2 regions of the Acinetobacter sp. AS5 genome follow, and region 1 is predicted to be linked to the other one. Evidence: predicted binding sites of a transcription regulator. Region 1 holds the regulator's gene; the other holds the start of a gene.
The links. The regulator PhoB, encoded in region 1, activates phosphate uptake and scavenging genes when phosphate is short. The targets are predictions, from matches to a motif close to TGTCATNAANCTGTCATAA.
Positions count from the first base shown of each region.

Region 2: the regulator PhoB is predicted to act here: its motif matches at 4,298-4,316, upstream of PV763_RS01030 (inorganic phosphate transporter).

Region 1 is NZ_JARDAL010000025.1:19,665-29,341, reverse strand. It holds gene PV763_RS09620 (GGDEF domain-containing protein) at 1-1,216, opposite strand, end outside; gene PV763_RS09615 (pirin family protein) at 1,718-2,665, shown strand; gene PV763_RS09610 (glutathione S-transferase family protein) at 2,826-3,476, shown strand; gene phoR (phosphate regulon sensor histidine kinase PhoR) at 3,523-4,881, opposite strand; gene phoB (phosphate regulon transcriptional regulator PhoB) at 4,907-5,617, opposite strand; gene PV763_RS09595 (TetR/AcrR family transcriptional regulator) at 5,867-6,544, opposite strand; gene PV763_RS09590 (SDR family NAD(P)-dependent oxidoreductase) at 6,768-7,625, shown strand; gene PV763_RS09585 (MATE family efflux transporter) at 7,733-9,097, opposite strand; gene PV763_RS09580 (methionine aminotransferase) at 9,226-9,677, opposite strand, start outside.
Region 2 is NZ_JARDAL010000001.1:207,273-216,949, reverse strand. It holds gene metH (methionine synthase) at 141-3,827, opposite strand; gene PV763_RS01030 (inorganic phosphate transporter) at 4,364-5,983, shown strand; gene PV763_RS01025 (hypothetical protein) at 6,378-7,919, opposite strand; gene PV763_RS01020 (rhomboid family intramembrane serine protease) at 8,139-8,756, opposite strand; gene nfuA (Fe-S biogenesis protein NfuA) at 8,915-9,553, shown strand.

The DNA of each region.
Region 1 (9,677 bases):
TCCGGTTTCGGCCAGACTTCTTGGCCTGATACAAGGCGATATCGGCCTGTTTGATCAGATCTTCCAGAGTCTGGGTATGTGATTCCAGTTCTGCTACACCGATCGAAATGGTGAACCGGATGGCATGATTGGGTTCGACATAAATATACTGCTTTTGAATTGCACAACGAATTCGTTCTGCAATCACCAGGCTGTCTTGTAGCTGAGTATCTTCCAGGAGGGCGATAAACTCTTCCCCGCCAAAACGTGCCAGTACATCGCTATGCCGCATTTCTTTACGGGTCACCTCAGCAATCAGTTGTAGTACCCGATCACCAACATCATGCCCATAGCTATCATTAATATTTTTAAAATGATCGACATCAAACATCAATAGGCAGCTACTGGCATGTTTAGGCCATTGATGAATAGATCGTTCAGCCATATCGACAAAATGGCGACGGTTGTAGAGCTGGGTCAAATCATCAGTATGGGCCAGATTCTTTAAGGTTTGATAGTTCCATTCATCGAGCAGAGAGCGCAGAAAAGAACGCCGCACATTTAGAATATTATTCCAGTTAATATAAATACTAAAAAACCACAGTGGACTAAAGACCACGCTAAAAATAAAGGCTTGAGAAGCACTCATGAACTGCGATACCCCAAGCATGATAAATAGGGCAATCAAGATGGAGCAATAGACCGCGACTTTAAACTGGGTCTGCACACAGAGATTGGCGATGAGAATAAAAATCGCAGAGGCGTAAATATAGGTGGCAACATGCGGACTGGTTGAAAGCGCGAGTAAGCCAATCCAGGCGGCTGCAGCCACCGTGGTGCCTATCGGCAAGATTCTGTCCAGAATCTGAATATTTTTATGTTTTTTAAATAGGTAATAACAGCAAAACATCGCGCCCAGAACCAGAACGACGCGCATCAGACCAGAAATAAAAAACATATCTGGAATAATCAGAATATCGGCAAAGAAATAGAGTAAAAAGGCAATTTGCGCCAGATAGTTAATTTGACGCAAGTTATGATGACTATGCGTATAGACATAATCATGAAAATACTGCTGAAACGGGGCAGGAATACGGGCATAAGGATCTGTCAGCGCCTGTTCAATCAGCTGACGGTTCTGCAGATCACATTCAGATAATTTCAGTGATTTATCGGTCGTCGAATTTTGAAAAGATACATTCGCCGTTGAATATATATTTTCATTCTGAGCAGACATGTCCTGGTCCAGTATTATTTTTATAGGTGCCTATTATGCCGTGATTGAGTAAAAAATAACCTCCCAAAAATTGGGTATCCGGGAAGTTTTTAAAGCTAAAACGTAACAAAATTTGTGTTTTGTAAAATTGAAAGTGATTGAAATACATGAATAATCATCTTATTCATTGGGATCTTTAGTTGTTGTTGCTCCGTTTCACGTGAAACATGGACTAATGACATTCCTGATCTTCAGTTTATTTAAACTCATAACGCCATGTACCTAAATCATGATTGACTTGCTAAAACTCAAGTTTGGGGCTTTGGATACAAATCTCATCAGCTTTTCAGGATTTAAATTGATGGAACTAATGAGGAGTTTTATACGTATCTAAATATTTCCAGGGATAGATTTTGCCCATAGACCCTGTACATTGTCCTGAACAGAGAGGCATCTTGAATCGGTCAAATGCATGTCTCAGCCACTCAAAAGTAGAATGAAAATGCCGAGGTAAGCTCAGCCATGTCGAATAATAGTGATATTGAACTGTCGAATTCCGATAATTGTGAAAAGTACGTGAATCAGTTTATTCAGGAGTTTCCTTTACGTCGCGCGGAAATCGGGCAGGGCACCGTGATTAAACGCGCCTTGCCGAGCCGGCATAAGCGCATGATTGGTGCCTGGTGTTTTCTGGATCATGCGGGTCCGGCCAGTTTCCCGCAAGGAGATGGTTTGGATATCGGCCCTCATCCACACATTGGTCTGCAGACCTTTACCTGGATGATCGAAGGCAGCATGATGCACAATGACAGTCTGGGAAATCAGCAATTGATTCGTCCCAAGCAGGTCAATCTGATGACCTCGGGTTATGGCATTTCACATACCGAAGTCTCTCCTGAAAGTGAAACGCATATGCATGCAGCACAGTTGTGGATTGCCTTGCCGGACGACAAGATCAATATGGCACCAGGTTTTGAACATTATCCTGAATTGCCGGTCATAAATGAACAAGGCATCGAGTTTACCGTGCTGGTTGGAGAATATTTAAAAACGAGATCACCGGTTAAAGTACATAGCGAACTACTCGGAGTAGACTTGTACGCAGCTGAAAGTAGCAGTATGCGTTTGCCGCTGAATCCGAAATTTGAATATGGCTTTATGGTGCTTGAAGGTACGGCCAGCATCAATGGACATGAACTGACAGAGGACAATATGCTGATCCTGGAGCCGGGCTTACAGCAGGTCAACGCTGAAGTTCATGCCGGGAGCCGGGTGCTATTGATTGGTGGGGAGCCATTTGAAAGCCCGATTTTACTGTGGTGGAATCTGGTTGGGCGTACGACAGAGGAACTTAAAATTGCGCGGGAACAATGGATTGAAGGTCATGAACGTTTTGGTTCCATTCCTGCCTATGATGGGCCACGTTTAGAAGCGCCTGCATTTCCAGACCAGATGCGTGCTTCCCGATAAATGCTAAAAATGATGAGAATGTAGAGCGCTGTCTGAATTGAACTTAAATAGTGAATCTGCAACATAGAATACATATCATTACAGTCATCAAAAAATGAGCTAGAGTCTGCTGCTTTTTGTTATGCTCAAAAAGTAAGAACAATAAAATCATGAGTCTAATATGCGTGTTTTACATCATCTTGAACAATCACGATCATTTCGTATTCTGTGGGCTATGGAAGAATTAGGACTGGATTACGAGGTTAAATACTATAAACGTCAGCCCAACCTTTCTGCGCCACCGGCCTTAAAACAGATTCATCCGCTGGGCAAAGCTCCGATTCTGGTCGATCAGTCTCAGGTACTGGCAGAATCTGCGGCGATCCTGGAATATTTGCAGGAAACTTATGATGAAAAGCAACAATTTCGTCCAGAAGATATTACCGGCAAAGCCCAGTACCGTTACTGGATGCATTATGCAGAAGGCTCATTGATGCCGCTGCTGGTAATGCAACTGGTGATGACCACTGTACCAAAACATACCCCGTTGCTGATTCGGCCGGTGGCCAAGAAAATCTGTGATGGAGTGAAAAAACAGTTTGTACAGAGCCGTTTAAAAGATCATATCCAGTTTCTGGAAAGCTATTTAAGCGAGCATGATTATTTTGCCGGGCATTTCAGTTTTGCAGATATTCAAATGAGTTTTCCTTTGGAGGCCATGCAGAGCCGGACAGGCCAAAGCTATCCAGCGATTCAAGCCTATCTGAAACGGGTGTCGCAACGTGCTGCCTATGCGCGTGCACTGTCCAAAGAAAAACAGATCAGCTCTTAAACGCTTAAAAGAAAAGGTGTCGATGGCACCTTTTTTGAGGGTTATCTTATTCTGGAAAGCTGAGACGCTCTTTGGGGAAAATCACCTTAAAGGTAGAACCTTGATTTTCCTTGGACTCAATTTCCAGATGTGCCTGATGCTGCATCAGCACATGTTTGACAATCGCGAGTCCCAAACCGGTACCGCCAGTACGGCGGCTGCGGTCTGAATCGATCCGGTAAAAACGCTCGGTCAGTCGTGGCAGATGTTTGGGATCAATACCGATGCCGTTATCTTGCACCACAAAATAGGCGGATTCACCATCATCATGCCAGCCGATGGTGATGGTGCCGCCTTTAGGCGTGTACTTGATGGCATTGGTGATCAGGTTGCTAAAAGCGCTGGCCAATTCCATATCTGAACCGATCAGATCGCAATGACTGTCAATGTCCAGATTCAGGGTATGACCATAATCAATATTATAGGCCTGGGCATCATCGAATAGCTGGTTCATCAGACTCGGCATTTCAATGATCTGGTTTTTGGCAATATTCTTATCATTTTCCAGACGTGACAGCAGCAGCAGGTCGTTGACCAGAGCATTCATGCGTCGGGTTTGCGACTGCATCTGATCAAAAGCGCGTTTCCAGCGCGGATTAATATCTTCCTGATCGGTAAAGGTTTCAATATAGCCACTGAGCACGGTCAAAGGAGTGCGCAGTTCATGGGAAATATTGTCGACGAAATCCTTTCGCATCTGTTCCAGATTGTGCATCCGGGTCACATCATAAGCGACCAGTACCCGACTTTCTCCGCCAAAACGGGTCATTTTAACCTGCACATAGTGGTCTTCAAACAGCGAAGAACGCATTTTCAGGCCGTCGGGAGATTCATCAATATGGTGATAATATTCGATAAAGCTCGGTTGGCGTAGCAAGGTCAGGATATTACGGCGACGGTCATCACTGGAGATTCCGAGCAGACGTTCAGCCGCCGGATTCCACCATTCAATCTGCTGGTTTTCATCAAGCAGCACCACAGCTTCTTGCAAGGCCACTAGCGAAGATTGTGCACGATCAATCAGTTCGACCATTTCCGCCTGAACAATCCGTTCCTGACGTTGGGCGCGATAAACATTGAAAAGTAGCGCACCCCAAATCCCGCCAATATTCGGTGGAACATCATAGGGGCGATTGGAAATCCATTCATTGACCAGATATAAGGAACGCATTTGGGTCGCAAAGAATGCCACGAAGGCAATTACGATACAAATCCAGAAATACCCAATCCCAAAACCGATAAAGCTGGCGATAATTAGGAAAAAAGCCAGTAGGCGTAAATCCTGCTTCGCAAAATCCCATAAACTGCTGTAACGGATTCTTTTGTGTTCGCGTGCCAGTTCGGGGACAGGGTAGGGTTCATACATAAAACAAGATTTACCTTAAAAGATATTAACCTAAAGCGACATCTGAACGGGTCGAAAAGCGATAGCCTGTTCCGCGAACGGTCTGTACAAAACGGTCTACACCATAAGGTTCCAGCACTTTACGCAAACGGCGGATATGCACATCGATAGTCCGGTCTTCAATATAGACGTTACCGCCCCACACCTGATCCAGCAATTGCGCACGGGTATAGGCACGTTCCGGATGGGTCATGAAGAAGGCCAGCAAACGGTATTCAGTTGGCCCCATTTCCAGAATGTTGTTACCAAAATTCACCCGCTGGCTGACCGGATCAAGAATCAGTCCGTTAGCATCAATGGTTTTTTCACCGCTCAGGGCATTGGCACGGCGCAGTACCGCCTTAATCCGTGAGACCAGTTCCCGGGTCGAGAATGGCTTGGTCATGTAGTCATCGGCACCGGCATCCAGACCTTGTACCTTGTGGTCTTCTTCACCGCGTGCTGTGAGCATGATCACCGGAATTTCTGACAGGCTTTCATCACGTTTCAGACGACGACACAGGTCCACACCGCTGACACCACCCGGCATCATCCAGTCCAGCAAAATCAGTGCCGGACGCTGATCCACAATCATCTGATGCGCCTGCTTGGCATCTTCTGCCTGTAAGCACTGAAAACCGGCCATATCCAGAGAGGTATGGATCATTTCCCGAATCGGGAGCTCGTCATCGACGATTAATATGTAGTCATCTTTCACAACGCAATACCCTATTTCATGTAAACGGTGAACCGTTTTATATTTATGACAGGCTTATTACAAAGACTAATTATGACAGTATCATTGCAGAAAGGGAAAAACTGCTGATATTCGCAAAGATTTGTGACAAATATAATGCAGAAACTTGTTAAAAAATCATAAATTAATTTTACTCATTTTCGTAGTACAGCATAAAGATTTCATTTACTACAGAAGAGATAGAAATCTATTAAACACATGATTTAAAATCTATTTTTTCTCTGAATATGACTCGAGCAGCGCCAAAAAAACCACACTACAAGACGATAAAACTTCCTCAAGCGAATGCTTAAAACCACTCATCACCCAACGAATGGCAATTTGGGTGACATAGCCATTTAAACCGGTCGACACCAATGAAATTTCCTGCTCGCTGCGATTTAACTGCGGCATCATCAACATGACAAAGGCATGAATCATGCGGTCGAAACGTGACATGGTTTCATGAATGGTGGCCTGATTATGCAGTTCCTGCACCAGCATGGCATCGATATAAATGATCCGTGCCATGCGCGGATTGTCACGCAGGGTAGTGAGCAGCGCACTCAAACCGGCTTCGATCATTTTTTTCGGATCACTCGATGCCTGCATCATGGCCTGCATCACATTCTGCTGCAGTTCATCAATCAGTTTTAAGAAAATGGTCTGAAACAGATCTTCGCTTTTCTTGAAGGATTCATAAAAATAACGTTCGGTTAGTTTGGCTTCATTACAGATATCTTTGACGGTAACTGAAAAAAAACCATAACTGCCATAGGCTTCAATTCCGGCTTCGATGAGCTTTTCACGACGTGCCTGCTGCCGTTCAGCCATCGACAGGCCTTTAAACTGACGTTCCTTAGTTTTGGAGGGTCGTGATTTTGCTGCTGAGTCGATTGAATCGGTCATAAGGCCTGTGTGCTCATCTGCATGAAGATTTTAAATATCTTAGCAATAAATCACGCTTAGACCTATATGGAAATGCTGCCCTGAAATTTGGCCTCTAAGGGCATGGGATAATTATTGACAATCTATATTGTCAAAACTATATTGAGGATCTGTGCTAGCTCCTGAAACAACAGAACAAGATCCTGCTGTCATGGAATGGCAGTTCTTTACATAAGGAAATTGAATGAAAAATTTTAAAAATAAAGTCGCTGCGATTACCGGTGCAGGTTCAGGGATTGGCCAGCAACTGGCAATATTACTGGCCCAGCAGGGTTGTCACTTGGCGCTGAGTGATATCAATGAACAAGGTCTGGCACAAACACTTGAATTGCTCAAAGAGAGTGATGTTCGTGTCACCATTCAGAAAGTAAACGTAGCAGAATTGGAGCAGGTGCGTAATTGGGCGGCACAGGTCGAACAGGATCATGGCAGTGTCAATATGATCTTTAACAATGCCGGCGTTGCATTGGGTTCAACCGTTGAAGGGGCATCTTATGAAGAACTGGAATGGATTGTCGGAATCAATTTCTGGGGCGTGGTTTACGGAACCAAAGAATTCTTACCTTTGATCAAGAAAACCGGCGATGGTCATATCATCAATATTTCCAGCCTGTTTGGTCTGACTGCTCAACCGACCCAGTCTGCTTATAACGCGACCAAGTTTGCGGTACGTGGTTTTACTGAATCCCTGCGTCAGGAACTGGATATGGAAAATTGTGGGGTGAGTGCACTGTGTGTACATCCGGGGGGTATCCGTACCAATATTGCCAATGCGGCAAAAATGAATAACAGCCTGCTGACTTTAGGTATGAATCCGGAAAAATCAGCCCGTAATTTTAATAAATTATTGCGTTGTCCACCTGCAGAAGCTGCCCGTCAAATTCTGGAGGCGGTACAAAAAGACAAACGCCGTCTACTGATCGGTAATGATGCCAAAGCGATTGACCTGATTCAGCGGATCTTGCCGACCGGTTATCAGCATGTCACTGCACTGGCGACCCAGTTTGGCAAAAAGAAAAAAAATCTGCTTAAGAAATTGTAAAACAGACCCGCGAAAGCGGGTTTTTTTATCGCTGTGATAGGGGCTAATTTTTTGCAAATGAGAGTATTAACTCCTGTAATGCTTTAGGCACGTAAAAAAACCTGCATCTAAATCAACGCTTCAACCGTTTTTTTCTTCCAGACAAACTGATAATACAGTCCCTGCAAAATACACAGGCTGACAAAGGCCAACGCGTAGGCATACCAAATACCTTCCAAGCCCCACCACCGGCTAAACAGATAAGCGGCGGGAACTTCAATACAGAGAATGGCAAAAATGTTGATCAGCATTGGCACGGTCACCGTACCACTTGAGCGCATGATCGAAGCAAAAATGGCACTGGCACCAAAAAACAGTATTGACCACAGCACAATAAACAGCAGTTGTTGTCCTAGTACTACAACCTTAGGATCGGTAATAAATAGCGCCATCAGATATTTGGAGAACAGATAGGCCAGAATCACCAGACCGCCGGTAAACAGGATATTCATACTCAGCGCAGTCCGGGTAACTTTATTGAGCAGATCTGATTTACCTGCACCAATCGCTTGAGCACCAAATACAGACGCGGCAATCGCAATCGACAAAGCGGGAAATTGAATATAATTTAAGACCTGATTGACCGCGCCATAGGCCGCTGTTGCTTCTGCACCATAGCGGTTGACCAGTCCGACAATCACCAGTCCGGCAACTGAAGTGGTGACCATTTGCACACCAGTAGGAACCCCCAGTTTCAAGATCATTCTGCTTAACTGTGGTTGATGACGAATATTTTTTAATAAGGCCCAGTCGAGTTTGAGCGGATGCTGCCTATAATTCAAATACAGGATTAAAAACAACAGGACCGCCAGATTTCCCAGAATGGTGGCAATCGCCGGCGAGATTATACCCATTTTAGGAAAGCCAAAATAACCTGCAATCAGTACCGGTGTCACCACCAACCCGACCCCAATGGTAAGTGCGGAAGCAAACAGGGGGGTGGTACTATCCCCAACACCGCGCAAGATGGAAGTATAAATAATATAGATAAAGATTAAGGGGCTACCCGCCAGCATCCATTGCACATAGGGCAAGGATAAATGCATCACATCCGGATCTGTGCCAAGCGCCAAGAGAATATTCTCAGCAAAAATTACCCCAAAAAGTGCAATCAAGCTGCCGCCAATCAAGGTCATAAATAAAGTTGAACCGACCACACAGCGCACTTTTTCTATATTTTTCCCGCCCCAAGCCTGGCCAATCAATACGGTAGAGCCGGCCGATAAACCAATCACAAAGGCCATCAGACAAAACAGGATCGGGAAAAAAACGGCAACAGCAGCAATCGCATTCACTCCGAGCATTTGTCCCACAAAAACCGTATTGATCGTGCCGGAGAGACTTTGCAGGATATTGGTCGCAATTAATGGCAACAGAAATACCAGAAAGGCTTTCCATAAATTCTGTTGATGAATCAGTGAGTGCTGTGCCATGCGACATCCTGTGATTGAATTATCATCTATTTGTTGATGCAGCTATTATTCGGCAGAATATAAGAAAAAGCCTTAGCTTTTAAGTAACTAAGGCATTTATTTTATGAGATTTTTAGTTAAAAAATGAGTTAAACCTTTGAAAGAATTTGACCTGCCTGGATCAAGGTTTGTTCTTTTTTTGCAAAGCAAAACCTGAGCAAGCGTAAATCTGTAGGAGGATGCTGGTAGAACGCAGAGACTGGAATCGCGACAATCCCATGTTGTTCTGCCAGAAAATGGCACATGGATAAATCATCGAGCTCAGGCCGAATCTCTGAATAATCTAAGTTCTGGAAATAAGTCCCTTGAGAAGGTGTCCATTTAAAGCGTGACGTTTCAATGGATGAGTTAAATAAATCCCGTTTGTTTTGATAGAAAGAGGACAGTTCAGGTATATGCTCAGGATGCAGTTGCATATATTCCGCCAAGGCAACCTGAACGGGCGTCACACCACAGAAACTGGCAAACTGATAAATCTGTCTGAACATTTTCATCAGTGCGGGTGCAGCAATACAAAATCCGGTTTTCCAGCCAGTGACAT
Region 2 (9,677 bases), on a different contig from region 1:
GACATATATGGCTCAGGATTTAGGGGGATTAAAAGATTAAAAACAAAAATCCCCTCGATTGAGGGGGATTTTTTATTCGATACGAATGGATTCTTCCCCCTTTATCAAAGGTGAGAAGCATCGCTTCGCAAGGAGGGGGATTACACCACAGAATCATCCAAATTCGGTGCTAACCAACGTTTCGCTTCATCTAACGTCCAACCTTTACGCTTCGCATAATCTTCCAACTGGTCGCCAGAGATTTTACCCACGTTAAAGTATTCAGTTTCAGGGTTTGCATAATAGAAACCGCTCACTGATGAAGGTGGCCACATCGCAAAGCTCGTCGTCAAGTACGTACCAATCTTGTCGGTTGTACCTAACCAATCAAAGAGTGGTGCTTTTTCAGAATGCTCAGGACAAGCAGGGTAGCCCGGTGCAGGACGAATACCGACATACTTCTCTTTGATCAATTCTTCATTTGAAAGCTGCTCATCTGCTTGGTAGCCCCAGAACTCTTTACGAATACGCTCATGTAAGTGCTCCGCAAATGCTTCTGCAAAACGGTCACCCAAGGCTTGAACCATAATTGCGTTATAGTCATCGCCTTTGGCTTTGTATTCTTGAGATAACTCTTCCGCACCGAAGATTGACACGGCAAAGCCACCCAAGTAATCCTGAGCTACATCTTTTGGCGCAATAAAGTCAGCCAGAGAGTAGTTTGCTTTGCCAGTGACTTTGTCAGACTGCTGACGTAAGTGTTCGAAGCTGTGCGTTATATTGCCTGATTCATCAGCAACGGCAACTGTATCTGCTGCTACACGGTTTGCAGGATAAATACTAAACGTCGCACGCGCATCGAAACGTTTATTCTCGATGATGTCTTTCAGCATTGCTTGCGCTTGTTCATACAAGTCACGCGCTGCTTCACCAACAACTTCATCTTCAAGGATTTTCGGGAATTTACCCGCCAAGCTCCATGAAATAAAGAACGGCGTCCAGTCAAAATATTCCACCAAAGCTTCAAGCGGATAATTTGTGAAAGTTTCTGAACCGATGAAGTTCGGCTTAACCGGTGCATTCTTGTCGAAGTCGATCTTGAAGCCGTTTTCAACCGATTCTTGATAAGACAATTTAGCCGCTTTCGGTTGCTTGTTCGCAAGACGGGTACGGATTTTTTCATAATCCGCTGCATAGTCAGCCAAAAGCTTAGGTTTCATCTCAGGAGAGAGCAACTGCGTGGCTACACCCACGGCACGCGAAGCATCCGCGGTATAAAGCACGCCATCATTATGATATTGCGGTGAGATTTTCACTGCGGTATGCGCTTTAGAAGTCGTTGCACCACCAATCATCAGTGGAATGTTAAAGCCTTTACGTTGCATTTCTTTGGCAACAAAGACCATTTCATCCAATGACGGCGTGATCAGACCAGACAAACCGATGATATCAACTTTTTCATCAATCGCAGTTTGCAGAATCTTCTCGCAAGGTACCATCACGCCAAGGTCAACGATGTCATAACCGTTACAGCCCAATACTACGCCAACGATGTTCTTACCGATGTCGTGTACATCGCCTTTCACCGTAGCCAGCAGGATTTTACCTTTGGCCTCAGCTTGAGTTTTCTCGGCTTCAATGAACGGGTTCAACCAAGCAACAGCCTGTTTCATTACACGTGCAGATTTCACCACTTGCGGCAAGAACATTTTACCGGCACCGAACAAGTCACCGACCACGTTCATACCGGCCATCAATGGACCTTCAATCACATCCAGTGGGCGTGTAGAGTTTAAACGCGCTTCTTCGGTATCCTGGTCAATATAAGTCGTGATGCCTTTTACCAATGCATATTCAAGACGTTTCTCAACAGACTCATTACGCCATTCCAGGTTTTCTTCGGCTTTTTGCGTACCACTTTGACCACGGTATTTTTCAGCAACAGCAAGCAGTTTTTCTGTCGCTTCCTGACCACTTTCACCTTGGTTCTGGTTTAAAACAACATCTTCAACGGCTTCTTTCAGTTCTTTATCGATGTCATCGTAAATCGCCATCTGACCGGCATTTACAATACCCATAGTCATGCCTTGCTGAATGGCATGGTACAGGAACACTGAGTGAATCGCTTCACGTACCGGTTCGTTACCACGGAACGAGAATGATACGTTCGACACACCACCAGAAATCATCGCATTTGGCAGGTTCTGTTTAATCCAGCCAGTCGCTTCAATAAAGTCCACGCCATAGTTGTTGTGTTCTTCAATACCGGTCGCAATCGCAAAGACGTTCGGGTCAAAGATAATATCTTCAGACGGGAAGCCCACTTCATTCACGAGAACATCATATGAACGCTTACAGATTTCTTTTTTGCGCGCAGCTGTATCGGCCTGACCATCTTCATCAAATGCCATCACGATAACCGCAGCACCATATTGACGGCAGAGGCGGGCACGTTCGACAAACTCGTCATGACCTTCTTTCAGGGAAATCGAGTTCACCACAGCTTTACCTTGCACACATTTCAGGCCCGCTTCGATAATCTCCCATTTAGAAGAATCCAGCATGATTGGCACGCGTGAAATATCCGGCTCAGAAGCAATCAGATTCAGGAAATGCACCATCGCACCTTGCGAATCGAGCATGCCTTCATCCATGTTGATGTCGATGACCTGCGCACCAGCTTCAACCTGTTGACGGGCAACATCAAGCGCTTCGGCGAAGTTTTCTTCACGAATCAGACGCAGGAATTTTTTCGAACCGGTGACGTTGGTACGTTCACCGACGTTCACGAACAGTGAATCTTTGGTGATGTTAAATGGCTCTAAACCACTTAAACGACACGCAGGCTCAATTTCAGGAATTTGACGAGGGGTAATGCCTGCAACAGCATTTGCAATCGCACGTATATGATCCGGCGTAGTACCACAGCAACCACCGGTAATATTAATTAAGCCGCTTTCTGCAAATTCTTTAATAAATGCTGCGGTTTCTTCCGGCGTTTCATCATAACCACCGAAGGCATTTGGCAAACCAGCGTTTGGATGCGCTGAAACAAAGGTATCAGCAACGTCAGACACGGTTTTCACGTGTGGACGCATCGCATCTGCACCTAGGGCACAGTTAAAGCCGATAGATAACGGCTCTGCATGACGCATTGAGTTCCAGAAGGCTTCAGCGGTTTGACCAGTCAATGTACGACCTGATGCATCCGTGATCGTACCTGAAATCATGATTGGCAGTTCATAGCCCAATTCTTTAAAGACTTCTTTCACCGCAAAGATCGCGGCCTTGGCATTCAAGGTATCGAACACAGTTTCGATCAGGATGATATCTGCACCACCTTCAATCAATGCTTTGGTTGATTCGATATAGTCAACTTTTAAAGCATCAAAGGTGATGTTACGGAACGCCGGGTCATTCACGTTTGGAGAAATAGATGTTGTGCGTGATGTTGGTCCGATCACACCGGCTACAAAACGCGGTTTTTCAGGCGTTGAATATTTGGCACAGGCTTCTTTGGCCAGACGCGCTGCTTCACGGTTAATTTCAGGAACCAGATCTTCCATGTGGTAATCCGACATTGAAACGCGGGTACCGTTAAAGGTGTTGGTTTCAATAATGTCGGCGCCAGCTTCCAAGTAAGCTTCATGAATGCCTTGAATGATCTGTGGCTGAGTCAGTACCAGCAAATCATTATTACCTTTGAGATCATAGGCCCAGTCAGCAAAACGCTCACCACGATAATCGGCTTCTTCCAGTTTATGGCGCTGGATCATGGTACCCATCGCACCATCGATAATTAAAATTCTTTTGGCAAGAAGTTCTTTTAAAGTGGTAAGTGTAGACATTCAAACTTTCTCAGCAGAAATCAAAAAAAACGATGCTAATCTTAGCAGATTAGTTGGCTGATTTCTGCTGGCATTGCTCAGAATGATGGATAAGCATGATATGAAAATTTGATAAGTCATCTAGATAAACAACAAGTTTTAAAATCCGGATCAGAAAATATTGCAATTTCGAATCTGATTCGATGTCTTTGAGGCAGTAAACAAAATCAAAAAATTAAGCTGATGCTTTCATTCATGAAATTGTCATATTGATGGCTTATGCTGTGTAACTGAAACTTTTACTCAGCTTGATGACAAGCAGGGTGTGAATCGTTTTAGTAGCAAATTATGTGCGGTTTTTAAGCTTAAATAAGCTGGAATCTTATCTTAAGTAAATGATTTATAAAATCAAAATCTAGTGTTTTAGTCGGAATTAAACAGGACGAATAGCAGCAAGAAAATCCAAATAATTGCTTCATATGACAGCAGTTTGTCATATAATTGTCACAATTTAACTGAACAATATGGGGATTCTTGAATCCTCTATTCCTGCTTGCATGAATCCTAATCAAACTCCCGTAGATTCAGCACACGGGTCGGCTTCCCAAAAGTCGACCAATGTTCATGTGCCAACACCGAAATTTTTTATGCCGGTGTTCCTGACTCTTATTATCACTACGCTGATTTATATCGGCTTCCAGTTGTCTGCAGATTTAGCGCATGTACCGGCCTTGGGCTTGTATTCAGTTATTTTGTTAGCGACGGCACTTTTTATTGCGTTGAGCTTTGAGTTCGTCAATGGCTTCCACGATACCGCCAATGCAGTTGCCACGGTCATTTATACCAATGCACTTTCAGCTCCTGTCGCAGTGATGTGGGCCGGCTTCTGTAACTTCCTTGGGGTTATGGTCGCCAGTGGTGCGGTCGCTTACGGTATTATTGCGTTATTGCCGGTCGAGCTGATCATGAATGTTGGCTCCGGAGCAGGCTTTGCCATGGTCTTTGCCATGCTGATCGCGGCTATTCTCTGGAATCTGGGAACCTGGTTCCTCGGTATTCCGGCATCCAGTTCACATACCCTGATCGGTTCGATTCTGGGTGTGGGCATCATGAACTATATTCTGAATGCCGGTACTGGCGCTTCAGGGATAGACATGGAGCAGGTAATGAAAGTCGGTAAGGCGCTGTTATTCTCGCCTTTAATCGGTTTTGCATTTGCTGCGATTGTGTTCCTGCTGGTGAAAAAAATCTTCAAGCGTCAACTGGAACTGTTCCAGCCACCTGAAGGTAACAAGCCACCACCACCATTGATTCGTGCCATGCTGATCTTTACCTGTACTGGGGTGAGCTTTGCCCATGGTTCAAATGACGGTCAAAAAGGTATGGGCCTGATCATGCTGATCCTGATCGGCTGTGTGCCTTTGGCGTACTCGCTGAACAAGAATCTGGATGCACAACATATTCAGTCTTTTGGTCAGTTATCTGCACAAACAGCGGATGTGATCTATCCAAATCATCAGGATATTCCGGATGAGCAAGCTCGTGATGTCATCACCAAGTACATTCAGACCAAGGAAATTACCCCTGAAGTCGTGCCTGCCTTGGCAAGCTTGACGGATCATCTGGGTGAAAAAGTTGGTAGCTATACCAGTATTAAGGATGTTCCTGAAGCTCAAGTTTCTGAATTCCGTAATGACATGTATCTGAGCACTACAGCATTTAAACGTCTGGATAAAGCAGAAGCTTTACCGGCAATGAGTGCTGCGCAGGAAAAAACAGTGGATGAATACCGTGACAATCTGGATTCATTCCTGCAATACATTCCGACCTGGGTGAAGGTGGCAACAGCCTTGGCACTTGGTCTGGGTACGATGGTCGGCTGGAAGCGTATTGTCGTGACGGTTGGTGAGCGTATTGGTAAACAGCATATGACTTATGGTCAGGGTATGTCTGCCGAGCTTGTTGCGATGTCGACCATTGCTGCAGCAGATGGTTTCGGTATGCCGGTATCAACCACCCATGTATTGAACTCTGCAGTAGCAGGTACCATGGTGGCGAACAAGTCCGGCTTGAACTTCCAAATGGTGAAAACCATTCTGTCTGCCTGGATCTTTACTTTACCAGCAACGATCTGTCTTTCAGGTGGTTTGTACTGGGTACTGTTAAAAGTGTTCTAAAAAGATGTGATGTAAAAAAACGCTGCTACGGCAGCGTTTTTTTATTGGATTTTTAAAGTCCTTTCCCTTTGGGAGAGGATTTAGGAGAGAGAAAATGCTTATGTGGGGCTTCTGTCATTTGCAAAAATGACCTCTGCCTAACCCTCACTTGCGCTTCGTTTTAAAAGCGGTGCTTTAAAACTTGCTCAGGAGAGGGAACTACATTAATTATTCAAATAGACAGTTTAAGTTAAATAGTATTCATTTTATTAAAAAACGTTTCTTTAGATGCTTAATACTAATTTGAATCCATTGGGGAAGCTCCCTCTCCCTTTGGGAGAGGGCTGGGGTGAGGGGATAAACATTAAATAAAAGTTTATCTAACGTAGAAGAAGTCTCGAAAGAAGGAAATAAATTACTTCTTTAACTTACTCAACAATCCCTTTGGTAACTTCTCCATCGTAAAACCATACAGCGCAGCAAAAGGCAATGCAGTACGCGCCAGATAAGCAACCCGCCACAAACCACCATGATTCGCACCATGCATCATTAACTCAAGCGGATGGTTAAGTTTTACTTCAGGATTGGCCACTGATTCTGGATTACGCAGATCATGAATCCATAGTGCTGCCATAATTGCATTGGTGGTTTCAGGCGCGAAAGCTTCAACATCAAACAGGCTGGCGCCATTGAACGCAGCTTTTAATAGCGGATTCTTGGTGACTGAATAAGTGGTCGTAGAAGGCGCAATATTGATGCTAACTCGTTGGCCTTGAGCACGCGCTAAGGTAGCACGCCATTGCTGGATACGTTTTGCCAGCGCGTAGTTTGGGCCTTGTTCAACGACCAGGCAGTCACAGATACCATAAGCCTGATCACCAGACTGAATCAGCTCATGGCCATTTTTCTGGAAAAAGTGTTGACGGCTTAAAGTCGAAACACCTTTGGAAATCAGGGTTTGTACCTTAGAGCGTTCCGCATATTTTTCTTTTGAGGCTTCGATCACTTCAGCTGGAACAGCATATACATCGGTCGGCGTACACATGTACATCAGGCTGGTATTGGCTTTGTGCTGGCTGACATGCTGCATAATGGCATCCATTGCCATCGAAACACGGACATGCTTTTCACCATCAAGATAAGCAATTGCAGCCAGATCCAGATCCTGTTCGAATTGTAATAACCATTTGGCAATTTCGGGAATCTGGGTCAGCAAATTTGCGCCCAATTTTTCTTTTAAAGTATCAAGTGAAGTGTCAGCAGGCAGGTCTTCAGTACATGGCGCATACAGTGTGGCATTGCCTTGGCTAATGGTATCGACAATCTTGCCCCAAACCCGGGTGTTCGGCAGATCAATCGCCACAATATTGGCTTTCCATTTCGCCAGCCAGGTCAAAGGGCCGGCTTCAGATGCTGCACCAAACAGCACAGTGGTCCGATCGGAAAGATCAAACCATTCAGGATGCACGACACATTCACGTAGGGCATTGGCATGACTGGTTTCCACGATGCCTTGGCTTTCCCAGCGCTCAATTTGCTCCAATAAGGCGTCACCTTGCAGTTTTTGACCGTGGTAGGGCACATACCATTCTGATGTCGATTTGCTATTACCTGTCAGCTTGACGGTATGCAACTGACCTGCGGGCAGAGTTAAAGCATCTTGCAATACATACTTTTGACCATCACGGTAAAATTCAAAAGTCTGATGAGCCTTTGCCAATCCATCTTCGGCAATTTTCAAGCTGGCTTCAGGGGAACTTAATCCTTGCTCGACCAGCTGCTTAAAATGCACAGTATACTGTTTGCGCCAGTTTTTTCCTGATTGTGCCTGTTGAGAACTGCGTGAATCGACATTGGCTAAGGCGGCTGCGATGATCGCGCGTCCTGCTTTGGAGCTACTCGGTTTTTGTTGCGGAGACTGAAGAGGAAATTGAAGACCGTCTGGTGTAATGGACATGCAAAATATCTCGTAATTGACAGTAATTAATATACAGATGTATACATTATCGCTGCAAAATTCACTCCAAGATTGGCATTAAGTGACATCATCACTTTCTAATATATTACGAGATGTTTCAAACAAATAAGAGAGCAGTAGCTCTCTTATCAATTTTTAGCAGAAATATAAGGCTTAACTCATATGTAGCTTTATTCCCTCAGTATTTAAAAAACCTAATTAAAACGGAACCTGCATCAGTTTATTCAGGAAATGCGGAATCAGGCGTGGTTCCAGAATAATCGTCATGACCACCCCGTAAGCCGCTCCCCATAAATGCGCGCTGTGATTAATATTGCTATTGCCTTTTTTGCCTGACCAGATGCTATAGGCCACATACAGCACAGCAAAAATAATTGCAGGAACCGGAATGAAAAACACAAAGATCAACTTCCAAGGTTCAAACAGAATATAGGCAAACAGTACAGCCGACACTGCACCGGAAGCGCCTAGACTGGCCCAGCGCGCATCATTTTTATGCTTTAGGTAACTTGGCAGAATCGCTGCGATCAGACCACCGAGGTAAAACAGGATAAAACCCAAGTCATACAGATATTGACGATAAAAGCTTTCAATCACGCTGCCAAAAAAGAACAGGGTAATCATATTGAACAAGAGATGCGCTCCATCCGCATGGATAAAGCCATGCGTAATAAAGCGATCATATTGTCCACGTTGCAGTGCCGGTGGCCAGAAAATCAGGCGATTCATCACCGTCTCTTTGGAGAAAGCAATAAATGACACAATACAGGTGATCAGAATAATGGTAACGGTATGATTAAAAGGTAAATCAAGCATATAAATGATTCTAATGGTGCCTATTTGCCAATTATCATGCCATTAAAATTGAGCTAAAGTTGTACTTTTATAATAAATCCGACAATTTTAGTTGATTTTTAAAAATTACCCCGCATCTTCAGTTAAAATGGCCGCTTGAGCTTGAGGAAATTATTGTTATGTCGACTGAGAACAGCAGCACTCCAGTTGTTGGTGAAATTCCCAACTTATTGATTACACCAACAGCACAAGAGTATTTAAAGGATCTACTGGATAAACAGAACACCCCGGGTATTGGTGTGCGTGTTTTTGTAGAGCATCCGGGTACTCCTCGCGCTGAATGTTGCATGGCCTATAGTGCACCTGATGAAGTTGTACCGACAGATTATAAGCAGGAATATCCTGATTTCCCTGCTTTTATCGACTCGCCATCTATTCCGTATTTACTCGATGCCGTGATTGACTACAACAAAGACCGTTTTGGTGGTCAGTTGACATTCCGTGCACCGAATTCCAAAGTACCACGTGTAGGTCCAGATGCATCGGTAGAAGAGCGTATTACCTATGTATTACAGTCTGAAATCAACCCGGGCCTGGCAGGTCATGGTGGTAACTGTGCACTGGTTGAAGTCAAAGAAGACCCTGAAAAAGGTTTAACCGCTGTACTTAAATTTGGTGGTGGTTGCCAGGGCTGTTCAGCGATTGATATCACTTTAAAACAAGGTGTTGAAACCACATTAAAACAACATGTACCAGAGTTAATGCATGTCGTTGATGAAACGGATCATAGTCAGTCTGAAGGTGCGTATATGAAATAAGCTGTTCTATATAACAGTTTATTTATCGCATTTTAAAAAACCTCGAAATTTCGAGGTTTTTTTATATCTGGCTTAAAAACCAGTGAATGTTAATGATAATAATTATCAATATTAATTGCATTCA